3 regions of the Gordonia oleivorans genome follow, and region 2 is predicted to be linked to each of the others. Evidence: predicted binding sites of a transcription regulator. Region 2 holds the regulator's gene; each other region holds the start of a gene.
The links. The regulator LexA, encoded in region 2, represses DNA repair genes until DNA is damaged. The targets are predictions, from matches to a motif close to CGAACANNTGTTCG.
Positions count from the first base shown of each region.

Region 1: a site for LexA is predicted at 4,427-4,440, ahead of ABLE92_RS21175 (DUF222 domain-containing protein). Genes of this name have one in related genera too.
Region 3: a site for LexA is predicted at 1,670-1,683, ahead of ABLE92_RS14420 (DUF222 domain-containing protein). Genes of this name have one in related genera too.

Region 1 covers NZ_JBDZDI010000020.1:25,460-32,839, forward strand. Annotated here, with positions in the region: gene ABLE92_RS21165 (5-oxoprolinase/urea amidolyase family protein) at 1-494, shown strand, start outside; gene atzF (allophanate hydrolase) at 491-2,152, shown strand; gene ABLE92_RS21175 (DUF222 domain-containing protein) at 2,160-4,400, opposite strand; gene ABLE92_RS21180 (hypothetical protein) at 4,600-6,237, shown strand; gene ABLE92_RS21185 (hypothetical protein) at 6,402-6,596, shown strand; gene ABLE92_RS21190 (DUF3558 family protein) at 6,600-7,380, shown strand, end outside.
Region 2 covers NZ_JBDZDI010000002.1:347,816-355,195, reverse strand. Annotated here, with positions in the region: gene hrpA (ATP-dependent RNA helicase HrpA) at 1-2,542, shown strand, start outside; gene nrdR (transcriptional regulator NrdR) at 2,516-3,022, opposite strand; gene ABLE92_RS05030 (LysM peptidoglycan-binding domain-containing protein) at 3,047-3,646, opposite strand; gene lexA (transcriptional repressor LexA) at 3,913-4,653, shown strand; gene ptsP (phosphoenolpyruvate--protein phosphotransferase) at 4,693-6,480, opposite strand; gene ABLE92_RS05015 (DeoR/GlpR family DNA-binding transcription regulator) at 6,641-7,380, shown strand, end outside.
Region 3 covers NZ_JBDZDI010000008.1:144,442-151,821, forward strand. Annotated here, with positions in the region: gene ABLE92_RS14420 (DUF222 domain-containing protein) at 1-1,642, opposite strand, end outside; gene ABLE92_RS14425 (DUF58 domain-containing protein) at 1,911-3,200, opposite strand; gene ABLE92_RS14430 (AAA family ATPase) at 3,200-4,252, opposite strand; gene ABLE92_RS14435 (DUF4350 domain-containing protein) at 4,249-5,556, opposite strand; gene ABLE92_RS14440 (DUF4129 domain-containing protein) at 5,553-6,236, opposite strand; gene ABLE92_RS14445 (hypothetical protein) at 6,233-7,261, opposite strand.

The DNA of each region.
Region 1 (7,380 bases), on a different contig from region 2:
TGGGCGATGTGTATCTCGGTGCGCCGGTGGCGGTTCCGCTCGATCCGCGCCACCGCCTGGTCACCACGAAGTACAACCCGGCCCGTACCTGGACTCCGGAGAACGCCGTGGGCATCGGCGGGGCGTACATGTGCATCTACGGCATGGAGGGGCCGGGTGGCTACCAGTTCGTCGGGCGCACCACGCAGGTCTGGAACCACCGGCATCCGCAGACCGCACCCGGCTTCGACGCCGAACACCCGTGGCTGCTGCGGTTCTTCGACCGCATCCGCTGGTATCCGGTGAGCGCCGAGGAGTTGCTGGACATGCGCGCCGACGTCGCGGCGGGCCGCGGCGACAGCACCCGCATCACCGACGGCATCTTCTCGTTGGGCGCACACCAGCAGTTCCTCGATGACAACGCCGAGTCGATCGCCGCGACTCGTGGTGTCATGGAGGAGGCACGCGCCGAGGAACGTCAACGTTGGTCGCAGAAGGGAGAGTTCGCCGCATGAGCCGCATCGATGAGATCTACGCGCGGATCGCTGCCGCCGACCGTCCCGAGGTGTTCACCACGCTGCGTGCCCAGGCCGACGTTGCCGCCGAGCACGAGGCGGCAGTGGCCGCTGGCGGCCTGCTGGCCGGCATGGTGCTGGCCGTCAAGGACAACGTCGACGTCGCCGGAGTGCCGACCACCGCCGCCTGCCCCGGCTACGCCTACACCCCGGAGGTCGACGCGCCTGCGGTGGCCGCACTGCGGTCGGCCGGCGCGGTGGTCATCGGCAAGACCAATCTCGACCAGTTCGCCACCGGTCTGGTCGGAACGCGCAGTCCCTATGGGGCGGTGCGTGATTCGCGACGACCCGACCGAATCTCCGGAGGGTCGAGTTCGGGCTCCGCGGTGGCGGTCGCCCTGGGATTCGCCGACATCGCGATCGGCACCGACACCGCCGGCTCGGGACGCGTACCCGCCGGGTTGCAGGGCATCGTCGGGGTGAAGCCGACCGTCGGCGTCGTCTCGACCGACGGTGTGGTGCCCGCGTGCGCGGAGTACGACGTGGTCACCATCTTCGCCGCCGACGTGGATACCGCCGATCGTGCGATGGCGGCGATGGCACACGCATCGGGTCCGCGGCCCTTCGGTGCCGAGGTGTCCTTCGCGGCACCGACGGACGGGGTCGTCGTGGTACCCGAACAACTTCCGGAATTGTCGGAGGCGTGGCGACATGCCTTCTCCGAGGCGGTGTCTCGGGTGGAGGCGGCCGGATTCCGCGTCAAGACCATCGATCTGAGCGCATTCCTGGCCGCGGCGAAACTGCTGTACGACGACGCGCTGGTGGCGCAGCGGTATGACGCGGTGGGGGAGTTCATCGACGGTGTCGGGTCGGCTGAAGAGGCCGGGCTCGATCCGACGGTGGCTGCGATCATTTCGGCCGCCGACCGTTTCTCGGCGGTCGAGATGCTCCGTGCTCGAGCGCAGTTGACCGAACTGCGGGACGAGGCGATGCGGCAGTGGGGCGAGGCCGCGGTGTTGATGGTGCCGACGGCGCCGATGCACCCGACGATCGCCGAGGTCGCCGCCGATCCGGTGGGGGTGAACTCCCGGATGGGTACCTACACCAACTTCTGCAACCTCTTCGACCTGTGCGGGGTCGCGGTGCCGGCCGGGTCTGTCACCGAATCCGACGGGAGCACTGCACAATTCGGGGTGACGTTCCTGGGTCGCGGGCACGAGGATGCCGTGGTCATGGATATCGCCCGACGATTCGGTGGTGCCGAGGAATCGGCGCCGACGTGGGTCGAGAGTGCCGCGACGACGGTGGAACTCGCCGTGTTCGGGGCGCACATGGCCGGCGGCCCGTTGGTGCATGAGCTCGCCGACCGCGGTGCCCGATGGGTCGGCAAGCTGACGACGTCCGCGATGTATCGCGTTGTCGCACTCGACACGACGCCACCGAAGCCCGGTCTGATCCGTGATCCGGCCGTGGGGCGTGCGATTCACGGCGAACGGTGGATCGTGTCGACCGCGGCGCTCGGCGAGTTCCTTGCGGCGCTGCCGGAACCGATGATGCTGGGCAGGGTCGAGTTGTCCGACGGCCGGTGGATCGTCGGATTCGGTTGTGCCGCAGATGCCGCGGCCCAGGGGCAGGACCTGGACCGCGACCGCTGGTGACGCCACCTCAGAAGGGCGGTGGTGCGCCGTCATCGGGCACGACGGGGTATCGCTTCTTGCGTCGTTTCGGGCGTGGCGGGTTGAGCGGGTCCACGCCGTCGGTGATGCGGGCGCGGTTGCGTTCGCGTTCGCGGCGTCGCCGTTCGTACTTGGCGGCGAGCCGATCCCGTTTGCTGGTCGGGATCACGCCCGGTTCCCGTGGTGTCGGTGGCGCGGCGGGTGGGTCGGCGAACCGGTAGCGGCGTAGCCCGCCGAAGAAGTCTTCGAGGGTTTCCGCCGGTCCCGGAATGTTCAGCCCTTCCGGGGTGGTGAAAACCGTGACCAGCCGACCGTTCTCATCGCGGTACTGATCATCGAGCCAGCGGGAGTGCGTTTTCTGCAGGTGATGGCCACGGCACTTCGCGTTCAGTCCGTCGGGGGTGGTCTGCCCACCGAGTTCGGGATGCTCGTGGTCGTATTCGTGTACGTGATCGCAATCCCCGTCGAACGCGCTACCCCGGCAGGCGGGGATGACGCACTCGCCGTGACGAATCCGGATGAATGTGTCCAATGCCGTCGACAGTCGGCACGGATCCGACGGCAACGCGCTCGGGAGTTCGACGTCCTCGGGGTTCACCCCTTTGGGCACCATCCGTCGGATCGTCGTCGGGTATCGGCTGATCAGATCGAGGATCTGTTCGGGGATGACCGCGCCCTGCCCGACGAGGTAGCCGAGGTTACCGTCGATCGGGGTCTCGGCGGCCGAAACCGTTTCGGCAGAGCCGGATTCGGCATCGGTAGAAGCGGTGTCGGCGCTGGTGGCCGCCGTTTCCTGTGCTCGGCGTTCGGCGTTCACCAGCCACTCGATGGCGTCCTCGCTGGAGCGCGCGGTATCGCGGCGCAACCGCTGGATGTACTTCTGAGCGTCGGACAAGGGCGTTTCGCCGGATGAGTCGTCGCCGGTGTCCGCGACGGCCGCATCGGGAGTGCCCTCGCCGTTAGGAGCGTTCCCCTCGGGACTCTCCATACGCGACGACATCCGCGCCGCACCCACGTCGGCGTCTGGCTCCGGTTGGGGTTCGGGCGCCGGTTCCGGTGCCTGTTCCGCGTCTGCACTGTCCGCGTCAGAGGGACCGCTCTCATCGAGTAGCGACATCTGGGCCGGACCCGCGTCGGCCTCGGCGACTGGCTCGGGTTCGGGTACCGATTCCGATTCCGGACGCTGTGACTGGACCACCGATTCGGTTGCACTGCTATCGGATTCGCTCGCGGCCGCAGACTGCTCCCGCACCTGTCGTCCCCGCTGCTCCTGCTGTTCCTGTTGCCGTTGGCGTTCCTCGATCGCCGCGGCGGTGGTCTCATCAGCGATCACGTGCAACACGATCTGCACATCCGGAATACAGCCCGGCTCCGGGATCACCGCGGGACAGTCCTCACGCCCGCAGTCACACCTGAACTGCGTCCCCGACAACAGGGAGTACATGGCATCGGCCTGACGTTGCCGCCGGGTCCGCGGATCCTTCCGGCACGCGCAGTCGGCCAACGCACTGATCGTCTTCTCCGCGATCGTGATGTTCTCCGCGGACATGGTGCCGGTGATCTCCCCGGTCCCATCCCCCTCGAAATGAGTGAACACACCCCGCTTCTCCAGGTTCCGCTTACGCGGTTCCCGCACAGCATCCGGAGCATGCTGGAACACGATTTTGTCGGCCATGTCCCGCAAGCTGGTTGCCGGCCACTGCCCGGTCCGCTCGAACAACCGGTCCGCGATCGCGGCGTCGACCAGTGCGGTGTTCGGATGCAGTGCCGGGCCGGGATCGAGCAGGCTGGTGCGGTCGATCAGGGTCCGGAACTGACTGTGACTGATCCGCCCCTCGCGTAATGCCCGCCCGGTCTTGGGCAGCCGGATGGCCATCACGATCGCCTCATCAACCAACCGTCGGGTGGTCGCGTTCGCCAGGTTGCGGGTGCGTGCGATGTGTTCGGCCACGATCTGCGCGTACTCCGCCGACTCATCCAACCGATGATCGGTCAGACACGTCACCAGATACGCGATGAAGAAGTAATCCAGCCACGCCATATACGAGCGGCACCGATCCAACTCGGTCATCGCGACCAGCACCTCGTTGATCGAATGCTGATCCAACCGATCGACGTCCACCCCGAACAAGAACTCGGCCGGCAATCCAGGCCACGGAGACGGGCCCTGGTTCAGCAACGCATCCCGCACGTCGGCACGAATCCTGGTGGATAGAGGTACTGTGCTCATCGTCGCCCCTCGAACATGATGACCGTCGAAGCTCTCTTCGATCTGACCATCATTGTAGTGACGGCCACCGACAAAAAATTCTGACGAGCACGACCACCCCGGAATCTGTGGATCAACGGAGTTTGTGGATCGCGTGCGTGGGCAGGGTTACTCGTGGTTAACTGTCTCAGCTTCTCTTAAGGAAACAGGAGACCACTGCATGAGCACCACCCCGTTGCGTCCGGAAACGGAACGCCCCGAACATCTTTCCGGGACCCAACGCGGACCTCGGCGGCACCGCCGGATCACCGCCGGGATGATCGCCATCCTCACCGTCCTGACCCTCGGCATCGGCGTGACCATGGGGGAGGGGCAGGCGCGGGCGGCCGACTACAGCGACTTATCCGCCCTTGTTGACTGGCTGGATGATGACTACGACTCCACTAATCCACTTGGTCAGGTAGTCGCGGACGCGCTGAGCGACGGCGGGGCTGAACTCCTTGAACAGTGGCGCCTGGAGATGTGCGCTTCAGGCGGCGACCCCAACGGCGGAGCGGATTGCACTCAGTCCAGCACCGACATGGGTGGGCTCGGCATTGCCATCGTGAGCCCCACCAGCATCGAGCTGGTTCCAGTTGCGGTTTACGACCCGGTGAAAGGGCTTGTAGACAGTGCGGGAGGTGTCCTGACCGCTCTGAACGGTTTCTTGGAGTGGCTGAATTCCGATCTCAGGCTCCCGACATCGCTTCCGACTCCTCCCGCTGCTGATGGTTCGGCGACGGTAATCGGCAACGGCTTCCAGTTTGCGTTCGCGTCGGGAGGTGGCAAGGCCACTGCTATCTCGTACTTGCCTCTGAGTCTGGCTACCGCAGGTGCTAGTGGTGGTCGCAGTGCCTATGCGTTCGCCTTGGTGGGCATCGCGAATGCCTGGACCACCGATGAGATTCCGTTGACCCTTCTTGGTGTGAACACCGGGCTCAAGATCCCCGCCATCCAATCCGTCGGCTGCTACGGCGGACTGACAGCGGCCTACGCCGAGAACGTCGGTGCGTGTGCAAATGTGTTGGGCACCTTCGACTTCAAGCTCGATCAGCTGCAGAGCATTCCGCAGGTGCAGTTCGCGTTGACCGATCCGTCGTCGGTGCTCTTCGACACCACCAACGTGCTGGGCGAGGTCATCACCGACATCTTCGCCGGGCAGACCCCGTCACTCAGCCAGGACTTCATCCGCCTGTCGCTCGGCGGTGATTCCCTCCTGGCCCTGACGAGTGACTACGGATTGTCGGCGCCGGTCACGGTGAACTGGCTCGGATCGACCATCACGATCTTCCCGACAACCACGATCAACGGTTCCGTCCGCCCCAACGGCCTGGCATTGCCGACGATCGCCCTCGGGGATCTCGACACCGACCAGATCATCCCGATCATTTCGATTCCGCAGAGCACGTTCCCGTTCGGTCTGCAGCCGCTGGGGCCGTACACGACCGGTTCGACGTCCGCGTCGTCGCTCGTCTCGACGCGCGCCCTGACGTCGACGTCCACGACCCCGAGTGCCGGCCTGCTGCGGTCCGCGGCGATCTCGGAGACCGACGACGATGACACGGAAAGCGATTCGGCCACAACCACAACCACCTCACCGTCGACCACCTCATCGTCGGCGACGGCGACATCGGGCTCTACGGCGAGCTCGTCGAGCTCGTCAAGCTCGAGCAGCAAGACGTCGACCTCGACGAGCCGCTCGACAGCCGCAACCCCGTCGACCGGGTCGACCGACGACACCGATCAATCCGATGACTCCGACGACGATGACACGTCGAGCTCCAACGGCTCGACCCCGACGGTGACCGGCGCCAACTGACGGTTCCCCGGGTTCTACAGAACGCGCGGCACAACCCGCCGCACACCGCCCCGCGATCGATTCCGACGCGGGGCGGTTTGCGCGGCCGAGTCGTCGCCTTCGTTGGTTACAGTGGATGGGGCATCAGTAGTCACATGGATGCCGACAAGGAGACGCCGATCCCCATGGCCATCGACCCGAACAAGAGCAAAGCCGTCAGCCAGGTGGTGCGGCAGCATCCGGTGATGAGTGCGGTCGCGGTGTCGCCGGCGATCGCGATCTTCGCGGTGCTGTGGATTTTCGGCGCCGAATGGCTCGCCATCATCTTCGCGATCGCTGCGATCGGGGGCGGCTACTACATGCTGACGCGGCAGAAGTAGCGAATGTCGTCCATTCGCGTCGACAGCTGGATCTGGGCGATCAGACTCACCAAGACCCGATCGGCGGCCGGTGCCGCCTGCCGCGGCGGACATGTCCGGGTCAACGGCGTCACCGCGAAACCGGCCCAGCACGTGGCCGTCGGCGACCGCGTCGAGGTCCGCCTCAACGGCCGCGACCGCATCGTCGAGGTCACCAAACTCCTCAGTAAACGCGTCTCCGCCCAGCTCGCCGCCGAGTGCTACATCGATCACTCGCCGCCACCCCCGTCGCGGGAGATCATCGCCAGCCAGCCCCGACGCGACCGCGGCGCCGGACGGCCCACCAAACGGGAACGCCGCGAACTCGACAGATTCCGCAGCGGGCCGGCCATGCTGGCCCTCACGGCAGCCGTCACCGTCATCACCGTTCTGCTCTCCGGCTGCTCGTCGAGTTCCGACGACGACTCGCCGACCACCCGCAACACTCCCGTGGCACCGGGTGCGGCCGGGGCCGGTCCGTTCTTCGGTGCCTGCGGCAACGTCACCACCGAAGAGGTCAATCGCATCACCGGATTCGGGAATCTGGCCCTGGTCGTGAACAACCCGTCGGCCTGCGAATGGAGTTCCGGACCCAGCCCGACCGGCCCCGTCGCCTCCTTCAACTGGTACCGCGGCTCGCCGATCGGCCGGGAACGCGCCACCGAACAACTCTCCCGGGATAGCACCGAAGACATCGACATCGACGGGCACAAGGGTTTCATCGCCTCCGATGCCGGGATCTGCGAGATCGGGATTCAATTCGACG
Region 2 (7,380 bases):
GGTCCGCGACGGCGTCGGCGTGCTGTCGGAACTGGGAGCGATCACGGTGCCGGGCAAGGGCTCCGGACGCGGCAGCGGACCGGACGCCGGCGGCCGCGACAAGGGCGAGGTGCGCCTGACGAAGGTCGGCGCCACGATGGCCCGCATCCCGGTCGATCCGCGGATCGCCCGGATGCTGGTGGCCGCCCGCGACGAGGGCTGCCTCGACCACGTGCTGGTGATCGCGGCCGCCCTGTCGATTCCCGACGTCCGGGAACGCCCGGCCGAACACCGGGAGGCCGCCGACACCAGTCATCGGCGTTTCGCCGTCCCCGGTTCGGACTTCCTGAGCTATACGCAGCTGTGGCGATATGTGCAGGAGAAACGTAAGGAGTTGTCGGCCAATCAGTTCCGACGCACCTGCGAACGCGAGTTCCTGCACTACCTGCGCATCCGCGAATGGCAGGACCTGCACCGCCAGTTGCGCGGAATCGTCATCGACCTCGACTGGCAGATCCCCGAGACCGAACCGAATGCCGACGCGATCCATCGCGCCATCCTCGCCGGCCTGCTCGGCAACATCGCGGTCCGGGCCGCCGAGGGCCGCGAGTACACCGGTGCCCGCAACACCACGCTGATGATCTTCCCCGGGTCGTCGGTGTCCAGGAAACCGCCGGCCTTCCTGATGGCCGCCGAGATCATCGAGACGTCCCGGCTGTTCGCGCACACGGTGGCCGGGGTCGACCCGTTGTGGGCGGAGAAGCTCGCCGGCGATCTGGTGAAACGCACCCACAGCGAACCGCACTGGTCCTCCACGCGCGGCGCCGCGATGGCCTATGAGCGCGTCACCCTCTACGGCGTGACGCTGGTGGCGCGCCGACGCGTCAACTACGGCCCGATCGACCCCGAGGTGTCGCGCGACCTGTTCATCCGCCATGCCCTCGTCGAGGGCGACTGGCGGACGAATCATCGTTTCTTCGAACAGAATCGGCAGTTGCTGACCGAGGCCGCCGACGTCGAGCACCGCGCCCGGCGTCGCGACGTGGTGATCTCCGAGGAGCAGCTCTACGAGTTCTACGACAAGCGCATCCCCGCCGAGGTGACCTCGGCGCGGCATTTCGACACGTGGTGGAAGTCGGCGCGGCGCACCGACCCGACCCTGCTGGATCTGACCCCCGCCGATGTGGCCGCCGACGTCGCCGTCGCCGACACCGACTATCCGGGGGCATGGCAGCAGGGCGACACCCGCCTGGAACTGCGCTACCGATTCGAGCCGGGCGCACCCGACGACGGGGTCACCGTCGTCATTCCGCAGGCCCTGCTCCCCCACGTCCGCAACGCCGGATTCGATTGGCTGGTACCGGGAATGCGATCGGAACTGGCCACCGAACTCGTCAAGACCCTGCCCAAACAGCTTCGCAAGACAATGGCCCCGGCACAGCGCTTCGCCGATCTGGCCCTGTCCCGGCTGACGCCGCGCTCCGAACCACTGGTCCGTGGGCTGGCCCGCGAGTTGTCGACGATCACCCGGCACACCGTGACACCGGCGGACTTCGCCGTCGACCGCCTGCCCGCCCACCTGCGGATCACCTTCGCCGTCATCGACGATTCGGGCGAGATCCGCAGGCGCAGCAAGTCGTTCACAGATCTCACCGCCGACGGAGCGGACCGTCGACCGACACCCCCGGCCGCGGTGTACACCACCTGGACCGCCGACGGGCTCGGCACCCTGGCGGCCACCGAGACCGCCGACGTCGCGGGCCAACACATCACCCGCCATCCCACGTTGCGTGCCGTCGGGGATCCCGGCCGATCCGTGGGCGTCGCGCGGGCCACCGCCGCCACCGAGGACGAGGCCAACCGGATGCGGGTCGTCGGTGTCATCGCGCTGCTCGACCACACCATCACCGGGCTCTCGTCGAAGGCATCGTCGGGCCTCGACCCCGCCGGGCGACTCGCGTTGAGCCAGAACCCCTACCGGGATTCCAGCGAGTTCTTCGCCGACTGCACCAGGCGGGCCATCCGGGACCTCGTCGACGTCGACGCGGCGGCCCGGGTGCGGTCACCGCAGCAGTTCGATGCGCTGGCCGCCGCACTCGGTCCGCGCGTACGTTCGGCCGCACCGGAGTATCTCGCCTCGGCCGTCAACGCACTCCGGATGGTCGCGCCGCTGCGTCAGGCGATCGATGAGCATTCCGGTCAGGTCGCCGCCGACGACGTCGCCGAGCAACTGGCCAACCTGATCTTCGACGGCTTCGTGCTGGCCACCCCGCGTGAGCACCTGGCCGAACTCCCGAGATATCTGGCGGCCGCACGCGAACGGCTGGAACACCTTCCGGGATCGGCGGACCGGGACCGGGCGGCCATGGGCACGCTCGACCGGGTCACCGGGCGGTGGAATCAGCGACTCGCCGAGGTACCCGAGGCCCGTCGCGATCTCGTCAACGAACAGGCGCATTGGATGGTCGAGGAACTGCGGGTGGGTCTGTTCGCCCAGCGGCTGGGCACCCGATATCCGATCTCGGAGAAGCGTGCGCTACGAACCCTGGATCGACTCGGCTGAGAGGGCATCGGGCGCATCCGTGCCGTTGCGCCGCGTGAGATTGCCCTGCAGATCGTCGATCTCGCGTTGGAAGTCCTCGAGGGAATCGAACGACCGGTACACCGACGCGAACCGGAGATAGGCGACCTCGTCGAGGTCACGCAACGGTTTGAGAATGGCGAGACCGACCTCGTTGCTGGGGATCTCCGCGACGCCCGAGGCGCGCACCGTCTCTTCGACCTGCTGCGCCAACTGGGCCAGATCGTCCTCGTGGACGTGCCGTCCCTGGCAGGCGCGGCGCACCCCGCGCATCACCTTCTCCCGACTGAACGGTTCGGTGACGCCGTTGCGCTTAACCACCGCCAGCACGGCGGTCTCCACGGTGGAGAATCGTCGGCCACAGGCGCTGCACGAACGGCGACGACGGATCGCCTGTCCCTCGTCGGCGACTCGGGAGTCGATGACCTTGGTGTCATCATTCCTGCAGAACGGGCAGCGCATGCATCGAGAATAGCGCCTCACCGCTCAGCGATATGCGGGCGTCAGCAGCGCCTGACCGACACGCAGGGCGCTGCCACCCATGTCGTTGAGCTCGACGATCTCGTCGATGACCGCCTGCCGCGGCATCTCGGGCGCGACGCGCGCGGCGACGGAGTTCAGCGACTCCCCCGCCCGGACGTGCACCACCTGCGTGGCCACCGGCGTGGGGGCGGTGGATTCCTGGTAATCGCTGCCGGCGACACCGATCAGCCACACCAGCATCGCCAGCGCCACCCCGGTCAGCAGGGCCACCGCGGCACCGCGACGGCCCGCCCGACGGGACTGCGACGCGGGCGCGGCGCACGGCGTCCCGGCCGGGCGCCTGGGGATCGCGACCCGGGGCCGGTCGACCGGACGATTGTCGGCCGGGCGGTGGAGGTGCCGGTGCCGCGCCGCCGGGGTGGCGCGGCGAGCCGGCACCGGCCGTCCGGCATGCACGATCGCGCCGCGCCGGGGCGTGACATCGTCTCGCGCCGCACCCCGGGCATCGGGAGCGGCACCGAAACGGGCACCGGACGGGGTGCGCCGAACCGTCGCCCGACGCGCCTGACCTGCGGTTTCACTGCGAACCAAGGTGTTCTGCATGAGAGTCTCCGATCTCGATCACTCGTTCGAGGAACTGATGTTCGAAGTTCTATCACGCACCTCCGACAATTTCTCGCAACACGTCGAACAAATGTTTGAAGTTGTCGGTGACCTGGACTAACCTGGCCGTTGACCAGCAGCGCAGACCCGCGGACAAACCCCGGCCGCACCGGACCACCGACTGCACGGGACAACCGACCGCACCGGACCACCGACAACACCGTCCGACCACAACAGAGTTTCCGACCGAAAGGATCGAACACCCGATGAGTGAGAAGAACCGACGTTCGACGACGTCGACGTCGTCGACCAAGCGCGGCCGCGGATCGGCCGCCGCCGACGAGCCGGAGGTCCCGTTCGACGCGGCGGCCGCGGAGGCCTCGCTCACGCCGCGTCAGCGGGGCGTGCTCGATGTGATCCGCAAGTCGGTGCGCGAGCGCGGCTATCCGCCGAGCATCCGCGAGATCGGCGACGCCGTCGGGCTGGCCTCGACGTCGTCGGTCGCCCATCAGCTGCGGACACTGGAACGCAAGGGACTGCTCAAGCGCGACCACAACCGCCCACGCGCGGTCAACGTGCAGGACGGCGAGCACACCCCACCGGACGACACCGCGGTCGCGTCGAATCTGCCCGCCCCGACCTTCGTCCCGGTTCTCGGGCGCATCGCGGCCGGTGGACCGATCCTCGCCGAGGAGGCCGTCGAGGACGTCTTCCCGCTGCCGCGTGAACTCGTCGGCGAGGGTTCACTGTTCCTGCTGAAGGTGGTCGGCGAGTCGATGATCGACGCCGCGATCTGTGACGGCGACTGGGTCGTCGTCCGGCAGCAGAACGTGGCCGACAACGGTGACATCGTCGCCGCGATGATCGACGGCGAGGCGACCGTGAAGACCTTCAAGCGCAAGGACGGTCACGTGTGGCTGATGCCGCACAACGAGCATTTCGAACCCATCCCCGGCGACGACGCCGCCATCCTGGGCAAGGTCGTCACGGTGATGCGCCGGATCTGATCCGGCTCCGGGCCCGCCCGGTGCGGCGCTCGCCGAAATTCAGCCGGCGAGCGCCGCGGTGGCGGCCTCACGTGCGGCCGCCGGGGAGGCGGTCGCGAGGGCAGCACTCGCCGCGGCACGGCACGCATCGAGTGTGACGCCGCCGAGTTTGGCACCGACCGCCGCCGACGCCGCCGGAGCACTCGACAGCGAGGTGACGCCGAGTCCGACGAGTACGCAGGCCAGCAGCGGGTCGGCGGCGGCCTCACCGCAGACGCCGACCGGTTTACCCGTACGTTTCCCGGCCTCGGCCACCATCGAGATGAGCGCGAGCACCGCGGGCTGCCACGGATCGGTGAGTTCGGCCAGATCGGCCGACATGCGGTCGGCGGCCATCGTGTACTGCGTCAGATCGTTGGTTCCGATCGACACGAAGTCGACCTCGGCGAGGATCGACGACGCGAGGATCGCGGCGGACGGGATCTCGACCATCACCCCGGCGACCAGACCACGCCCGCGGACCTGTGCCGCGAACTCCGCGGCCTCGTCGGCCGAGGCGATCATCGGTGCCATCACCCATGGAGTGCTGCCGGTCTCCCGGGCGGCCGCCGCGATGGCGTCGAGTTGCCCGGCGCGGATCTCCGGATGCCGAGCGGTGATCCGATTACCCCGGACCCCCAGAGCGGGGTTGGCCTCGGTGCCGTGGTCGACGAATTTCAACGGCTTGTCCGAACCCGCGTCGAGCGTCCGCACGACGACCTTCTTGCCCCCGAACGCCTCGAGCACCTCGCGGTAGAGCTCGGTCTGCTCGGCCACCGTGGGTGCCTCGGCGCTGTCGAGGAAGGCCAGTTCGGTCCGGAACAGGCCCACTCCCTCGACCGGATAGGCGGTGGCGGCGCGCGCGGAGACACCGTCGGCGACGTTGGCCAGGATGGCCGCCTCGTGACCGTCGGCGGTGTGCCCCGGCCCCGACCAGCCCGCGACGAGTTCCGCCTCGCGCCGGCTCTCGTCGACGGCCGCCTGCGCCTGCTCCGGATCCGGTTCCAGCACAACGGTTCCGGCGGTGCCGTCGACGAGCACCAGGGTTCCGGCGGGTACCTCGTCGAGGTCGGCGACCGCGACGATGCACGGGATGCCCAGCTGCCGGGCGATGATCGCGGTGTGACTGGTCGGCCCGCCGAGTCGGGTCACCAGCGCGGTGACCAGTTTGGGATCGAGGCCGGCGGTGTCGGCCGGCGCCAGATCGTCGGCGCAGAGCACCGACGGCTCGGTGGGCACCGGCACACCCGGTTCGGGTTGTCCGAGCAACTCGGCCACGACCCGATCGCGGACATCGTTGAGATCGGTGACGCGTTCGGCCATCAGACCGCCGAGTTTGGTGAAGAGCGCGGCGAACTGGTCGGTCGCCGCGGTCGCGGCCGATGCGGCCGACGACCCGGAGGAGATCAGCTTGCCCGCCGCACCGATCCAGCCGCGGTCCTCGGCGAGGCCGGCGGTGGCGATGAGAACCTCGGCGGCCGCACCGGAGGCATGTGAGGCACGTTCGCGCAGCCGGGCGGCCACCAGCCCGGCCGCGTCGACGAAGCGGGACTGCTCCGCCTCCCGCGCGTCCTCCGGGATCGTCGCGGTGTCATGCACCGGGGCGACGCGCTCGCCGGGGCGAACCACCGGCCCGTAGGCCTTCCCGCCGACCACGGGGGTCCCACGCAGTTCCTGAGCCTGCTGATCGTTCACTGCGCTGCCCTTCGTTCGAGGTTCGTTTCGGCCGTCGTCGGCCGATCTGGTCTGTGCTGTCGCGAGATCGCTCTCCCGGCGGCCCGATCTGTGAAAAATCTGCCCGCCGAACATCTCTTGTGATCGAAGTTACAAGAAATCCTTGACTTGTCAACACAAACAGGCGTAAACACAGATATATCAACATTGAGTTCCACCCAAAACCACATCAAGTTTTGCCCAAACCCACATGGACACAGACATCCCGTCATCCGTCCTCTCCGATCGGAGCAACGTGTACGCCGAAGAAAGACAGCAGGCGATCGCCGAACTGGTTCGCTCGCATGGCCGCGCATCGGTCAGCTCGCTCGCCGAGCGATTCGATGTCACCAGCGAGACAGTGCGTCGCGACCTGGCAACCCTGGAGCGCTCCGGACACCTGCAGCGTGTCCATGGCGGCGCCGTCCGTCCCGAACTGGTGCAGCTCATCGACGAGCAGGACATCTCCGAGCGCGAGACCAGCCACACCATCCAGAAGGCCGCCATCGGGCGGGCCGCGATCGCCTTCCTTCCGGCCGACGGCGGGTCGGTGTCCCTCGACGCCGGGACGACCACCTATCAGGCGGCCGTCGCCATCCCGGCAGATCGCCGCCTGCACATGGTGACCAGCAGCCTGCCGATCGCGACGGTGCTGGCGAGTCACCCGAACGCCACCCTGCATCTCGTCGGCGGGCGTGTGCGCGGCCTCACCCAGGCCGCGGTGGGCGCCGAGACCGTGGCCCGCCTTGCCACCTTCCGCACCTCCGTGGCGTTCATCGGGACCAACGGCATCAGCGAGGACATGGGCTTGTCGACCCCCGACCCCGAGGAGGCGGCCGTCAAGGCGGCACTGGTGGCCTCGGCCCAGCGCGTCGTCGTCCTGGCGGACTCCTCCAAGATGAACCGCGAGGACTTCTCGTCCTTCGCCTCGCTCGACGATGTCGACGTCCTCATCACCGACGCCGGTGTCGATCCCTCCTACGCCGCCGCCCTCTC
Region 3 (7,380 bases), on a different contig from region 2:
GGTGCTCGTGGTCGTATTCGTGCACGTGATCACAATCGCCGTCGAAGGCACTACCCCGGCAGGCGGGGATGACGCACTCACCGTGACGCATCCGGATGAATGTGTCCAACGCCGTCGACAGTCGGTATGGATCCGACGGCAACGCCGACGGGAGTTCGACGTCCTCGGGATTCACGCCCTTGGGCACCATCCGTCGGATCGTGGTCGGGTATCGGCTGATCAGATCGAGGATCTGCTCGGGGATGACCGCACCCTGCCCGACGAGGTAGCCGAGGTTCCCGTCGATCGGCATCTCGGCGGCCGAAACGGTGCTGCCCGAGCGGGATTCGGCGTCGGCGGGCGCGGCGTCCGTGTCATCGTCGGGCGCCGCATCGGGAGGTCCATCGTCGGCGGGTTCGGGTGGCGGTTCCGCAGCGACATCCGTTTCTGCGCTTGCGCTCTCGGCGTCCGAGCCGCATTCGTCGGGCAGAGTCATCTGCACCGCACGCGTGTCGGTATGCGTGGCCGGCTCGGGCTCGGGTTCCTTCTCGAGCTCAGGCTCGAGATCCGGCTCGGATGCGGGCTTCGGTTCCGTACGGCGCGACTGAACTACCGATTGGCGTGCACCTCCACCGGATTCGTCGCCGGCATCGGACCGTCCCCGTCCTTGCGCCTGCCGCTCCTGTTCCTGGCGCTCCTGTTCCTGGCGCTCCTGTTCCTGTTGGCGTTCCTCGATCGCCGCAGCGGTGGTCTCATCGGCGATGACGTGCAGCACGATCTGCACATCCGGAATACAGCCCGGTTCCGGAATGTCGGCGGGGCAGTCCTCTTTGCCGCATTCACACGCGAACTGCGTCCCCGACAACAACGAGTACATGGCATCGGCCTGGCGTTGCCGCCGCGTCCGCGGGTCTTTCCGGCAGGCGCAGTCGGCCAGGGCGGCGATCGTCTTCTCCGCGATCGTGATGTTCTCCGCGGACATGGTGCCGGTGATCTCCCCGGTCCCATCCCCCTCGAAATGAGTGAACACACCCCGCTTGTCCAGGTTCCGTTTCCGCGGTTCCCGCACGGCGTCCGGAGCATGCTGGAACACGATCTTGTCGACCATGTCCCGCAAACTCGTCGCCGGCCACTGCCCCTGCCTGCTGAACAACCGCTCGGCGATCGCTGCGTCGACCAGCGCGGTGTTCGGATGCAAGGCCGGCCCCGGATCGAGCAGGTTGGTGCGGTCGATCAGGGTCCGGAACTGGCTGTGGCTGATCCGCCCCTCGCGTAGTGCCCGCCCCGTCTTCGGCAGGCGGGTGGCCATCACGATCGCCTCATCCAGCATCCGCCGGGTGGTCACCATCGCCAGGTTGCGGGTGCGGGAGATGTGTTCGGCCGCGATCTGCGCGTACTCCGCCGACTCGTCCAACGGCCGGTCGGTCAGACACCTCACCACATACGCGGTGAAATACGAATCCAGCCACGCCATATAGGAACGGCACCGATCCAACTCGGTCATCGCGACCAACACCTCGTTGATCGAATGCTGATCCAACCGATCCGGATCCACCCCGAACAGAAACTCCGGCGGCAACCCCGGCCACGGCGACGGCCCCTGCTTCAACAACGCGTCGCGCACATCCCCACGAATCCGCGCGCTCCATGGAATGCTGCTCACCCTCGCCCCCTCGAACAAGATGACCGTCGAAGCTCTCTTCGATCTGACCATCATTGTAAAGACGGCCACCGACAAAACCGTTCACGCCGACGATCGGCCACCCCATCTGTGGACCAATCGACTTCTGGGGACAACTCAGCTCCGCGCCCGACGTCGGGTGACGGACGGTGGCCCCGACCGCGACCCGCTCGGTCCGGCGAATACTCCTACTCGCAGGATCGTCGGCACTCGGCCGCGCATCGAATCACGAAGGGCCCCACCGAAACTGCTACAACAGCCCGCGTGACTTGAGCACCAGGTAGTGATCGGCCAGAGCGGCCGGGAGGTGTTCGGGATCGGCATCGACCACGTCGACCCCGATGCGTCCCAGCGCCGATTCGGTCCGTTCACGCACCATCAGGGTGCGCGCCGCCGCGGCTGCCTCGTAGATCTCGGCGGCGTCGTCGCGTCGCGCACTCATCTCCTCCACCGCCGGGTCGCGGACCGAGCCGATGATCACCTTGTGCCGCAACGCGAGCACCGACAGTGGAGCCAGCAGCGATTCCTCCACCGCGGCCGGTTCGAGCGGCGTGAGCAGCACGACCAGCGCCCGTTGGCGCGTAAGCGTGGTGACCTCGGCGGCGAGCAACGGCCAATCCGCCTCCAGCAGAGCCGGTTGCAGCTCGGTCATCGCGTTGACCAGGTCGCCGAGGAGGGTGGTGCGCGGCGATCCGACGACACGTCGGTGGATCACCCGGTCACCGGCGATCAGGTCGACCCGATCACCGGCGTGGGCGGCCAACGCCGACAACAGCAGTGCCGCATCCATCGCCGCGTCGAGGCGGGGCGCGTCACCGACGCGTGCGGCGGAGGTCCGTGAGGTGTCCAGCACGATGATGATGTGGCGGTCCTTCTCCGGTTGCCAGGTGCGCACCACCACCGAGCGTCGGCGTGCCGTCGCGCGCCAGTCGATGCTGCGGACGTCATCGCCCTCGACATAGTCACGCAGCGAATCGAATTCGGTGCCCTGACCGCGGATACGCACGGCCGACCGACCGTCGAGCTGGCGTAGTCGGGCCAGGCGTGACGGGAGATGCTTGCGTGAATTGAACGGTGGCAGAGCACGAATCACCCCGGGCAGGGGATAGCTGTGCTGTCGTGCGGCCAGGCCGAGCGGACCGGGGCGTCGGATGGTCGCGCGTACCGCGAGCCGATCACCGCGACGCACCGGCACCAGAACCGTGGTCAGTTCCCGGCGTTCCCCCGGCGGGATGTCGAGGTCGTGCTCACCGGACCGCACCCCGGCCGAGGGCTGCCACGAATCACGCAGCCGCCCTCTGAATCTCCGGGTCCCGACATTCTCGGCGACGATCACCGACGAACCGGCACCGCCGAGACGGATTGGTGCCGACGGAAGGCGATACAGTCGCAGTGCCGTCGAACCGGCCGCGAGCAGATCGACCGCCATCACCACCGCGCAGGCGAACACCCACAGCAACACCACCCACACGTGGGGGAACACCACCGCGGGAATGATGCCCAGCGCGAGGAGGGCGACGAAGCGGCCGGTCAGCACCATCAGCGCGGGACCGGCACCGAGTGGATCGCGGCGTCGAGCACCGCGGCCACCGAGACGCCCTCCAACTCCGCCTCCGGACGCAACGAGAGCCGATGGGCCAGAGTCGATTGCGCGAGTGCCTTGACGTCGTCCGGGGTGACGAAGTCACGGCCGGACAGCCACGCCCAGGCACGGCTCGTGGACAACAATGCGGTGGCACCGCGCGGACTGACCCCCAATGCCAGCGACGGCGAACTGCGGGTGGCGCGCGCGATGTCGACGATGTACGCGGCGATCGCCGGCGCCACCGCCACATGCCGGATCGCGTCGGCGCCGGCCACGATGTCGGCCGCCGAGGCCACCGGTCGCAGGCCCGCGGCGGTCAGGTCGCGCGGGTTGAATCCGGCTGCGTGCCTGCTCAATACGGTGATCTCGTCGTCGCGCGGCGGGATCGGCAACGTGACCTTCAGGAGGAACCGGTCCAACTGGGCCTCGGGCAGCGGATAGGTGCCCTCGTATTCGACGGGATTCTGGGTGGCCGCCACCAGGAACGGGTCGGGCAGCGGCCGCGGCACACCGTCGACGGAGACCTGACGTTCCTCCATCGCCTCCAGCAGGGAGGCCTGGGTCTTGGGTGGGGTGCGGTTGATCTCGTCGGCGAGAAGCAGATTGGTGAAGACGGGGCCGGGCCGGAAGGTGAACTCGGAGGTGGCGTTGTCGAAGATCAGCGAGCCGGTGACGTCACCGGGCATCAGATCCGGGGTGAACTGCACCCGTTTGGTGTCCACCGCCAACGCCTGCGCCACCGATCGCACCAGCAGGGTTTTCGCCACTCCCGGAACACCTTCGAGCAGGATGTGACCACGGCACAGCAGCGCGATGAGGATACCGGCGACGGCCGGGTCTTGTCCGACAACCGCTTTGGCGACCTCGGCGCGGACCGCACCCAGGGTCTGACGTGGATCGCGGGCTGCGGCTCCGGCAGTGTCCGTGGCTCCGGCGGTGTCCTTGGCGACGGAGACGGCGGGCTCGGAGGGCGCAGTGGGGTGAGGGGTCGCGGGTTCAGAGGTCATGGTGTGCGTCGAACTTCCTTCTCGAGGTCGGTCAGGTCGGAGGTGAACTGCGCCAGCTGGGTGTCGTCGGTGGGGAGTGGGCCGGCCAGCAGCGCGGCGACCTGCCGGGAGTCGCGTCCGGTCGCCGACGCGACGGCGGCAACGACGGAATCCAGCGCCGGGTCGTGCTCGATCGGCGTGTCCGAGGAGATCGCGTCGAGGGCCCGGACCGGGTCGTAGGCCAGGCCGAGGTAGCGGGCGATCGACGCGGTGGTGTGCACGCGCAGAATCGCCGCGGCACGCCCGGCGTCGGCGGCCTTGCGGTAGAGGCGTCCCCGTGACCGGGTCGTCTCGATGGCCTTGACGACGGCCGGAAGTGGTTCGGCGACAAGTGGTCCGAATCGGCGTCCACGCCACAGCGAGACGGCGATCGCGACGAAGAAGGCGAGGAAGAACAATGGCCACACGATCGACGGGAGGACGGATTCCTCATCGTCGTCCTCGCTCTCGACACGATCGGAGGGCCGGGGAACGTACCAGAGCACGTTGTCGCCGGTGGCCATGGTGCGCACGGTGACCCCGGCATTGTCGACGTCGGCCAGATCGGAGTTGGTGGTCATCGCGCCGGTCATCACGATCGTCTCGGGCAGGTCGGCCGAGGGATCGGCGACCACCACCTCGGCGCCGGGTGTTCCCGCCGCCGGATCGTTCGCCGACCCGGAGGGGAAGCACGACACCGTCGACGACGCATCGGTGGCCACGTAGTGGGCGGTCGACGGCGTCACCGTATCGGTCGGTTCGATTCCGGCGACGCTGCAGTCCGCACGGATGTCCGACTGGCCGAAAACCACACTGCTCGACTCGGTCACCGGGAGACCGAGGGCGTCCAGCACCGTATCGTTCGCGTCGACGAGCACCACCCGTCTCGCGCCCCGGACCCGCTCGGCAAACGCCCGGGCGGTCTCGGCGGTCATCGCCGGCGTGTTGGTGACCACGACGGTGGTGTCGCCGTCGGGTTTCGGGGTGACCGTCAGATCGGCAAGTCCGCGAACGACCTTCACGTCGACGCCGTGGTCACCGATGATGTTCGCGAGGGCACTGGAACCGTTCCCGCTGTAATTGCCGGGATCGCCGGGGACGGAGTTGCCGCGGTCGTCGGCGGACCCGCCGACGGCGACGATCGCCAGGATCGCGACGATGACCAGGATGACCGCGGCAATCGGCAACCAGATCCACAGGGCCCGCCGGCGGTTCCGGCGGGGCGGGGCCGGCACCGGGCCCGTCGATGCGGCGGCGGTGCCTCCGGCAGAGACGTCGGTGGTCATCGCGGCACCGCGAATCCCTCGACGGCAGCGGGTGTCGTCGACGTCGCCGGCCGGGTCGCGCGCAGGGACTCATCGAGATCGAGGACGAGGCGGGCCTGCTCGGCGGTGGCGTGCCGGTATCCGTAGACCACCGCGTCGAACAGGTTGGCCGCGTAGGTGAGTTCGCGTCCGTGGTCGGGGAACGGCGTGCGTAGGCGCACCGCCACCTCGTGTGCGGTCAGCGACGGGGCGTCGCGCAGCACACCCCGTTCGGCGGAGCGCCGGGTCAGCGCACGCATCGCCTCGCGTACACATCCGTCGTGATCGCCGGCGGCGAGCATCTCCTCGGCCTTGCGACGAAACTCCTTGGCCGACAACGGGTCACCGCCCAGGACCGGACCGACCTCGGCGTCGGAATCGGAGCGTGGCGTGCGGCGGACGAAGAGTAGCGCGTAGACGATCAATGCGAGGACGAGCAGCCCCAGCACGACCCCGATGATCGTGGCGACACTCGCATCCGACCAGAGCAGATCCCCGACCCGGTCGGTGAACCAGCGCGAGAGCCCGTCGGCGAGTCGGTCGAGCAGACCGGGTTGTGGGGGCTGATAGCGCGATCCCGACAACTCGTCGCGGGCCCACTGGCGGGCCTGGTCGTTGTCAGGCGAGAGTCCGTCGGCGAGAAGGATGATCGAGCCGCTCATCGCGGGCCTCCCCGCGCGGCGGCGATCTGGGCGAGTTGTTGGTCGTAGCCCTCGCGCCGGATCCGGGCGTCGACGTGCAGCAGCGACGTCGCGATCGCCTCGACGGGGGAGACCAGCGCGGTGATCAGCGGTACCAGAACCGCTGCGGAGACGAGGGCGGCCACCCCGCCGCTTCCGGTGGCATCGGAGATCATCTCCGATGACATACCCAGCACCCCGTTGATGATCCCGGAGAGGATCCAGATGAGGAGCAGCACAACGAAGTAGCGCCAGAAGGATCGGTGCGTCAGCGTCGCGGACCGGCGGATCGCGGCGAGCGGGCCGAGCCGTTCGATCACCACCGCCGCCGGGGCGAGCGCGATCCGCACGGTGACCCAGATGGTCGGGATGATCGCCGCGACTCCGACGAGGAGGATGGCCGCGACGACGAGATCGTCGTCGCCGCCCGTCAGCGAATCGAGGGCGAGGACGACGACGTCGGGAATGCAGAACACCCCGCACAGCACCAGCGCCACCGCCAGGATGCGCCCGCCGACGGGACGGACCTGAGCCCACAGTTCCGCCCACGTGGTGCGCACGCCGACCGCGGCGGCGTTGAGCGGGTAGGCCAGGGGGCCGGCCGCCAGGGCCACGACCGCCGCGCCGATCAGTGAGTTCGCCCAGTCGTTGTCCATCGCGCCCAACCACGACGTGAGGTCGGGATGTCCGCCGGATTCGACGGTGACGATCACTGCGGCGAGGACGGCCGAGACGACGGTCAGGAGAGCGGTGAGACCGGCCGTGATCCCGAAGGTGATGCCGGGGAAGAATCGGATCGCCGAGAACGTGGCGTCGATCAGGTCACGTGTGTCGAGCGGCCGCAACGGTACGACGCCGGGCTTGTGCGCGGGTGTCGGCTGCTGCCACACCGGCGGTGGCTGCGGTCCGCCGATGGCCGATCCCCACTGCACCGGACCACTCGGCACCGGATCCCACTGCACCGAACCCCCTTGCGGACCCGTGGGCCCGTCCGGTGGGTAGGTCATCGCGGCTCCTCACAGCGGGTCGTCGGGGTCGCGCGTGATCCCCGGTTCGTTTGAGCACGCATCGGCGTTCGCCAACGTGTCGGCGAACATATCAAACACCCAACCCTGCCCCGCCTGCC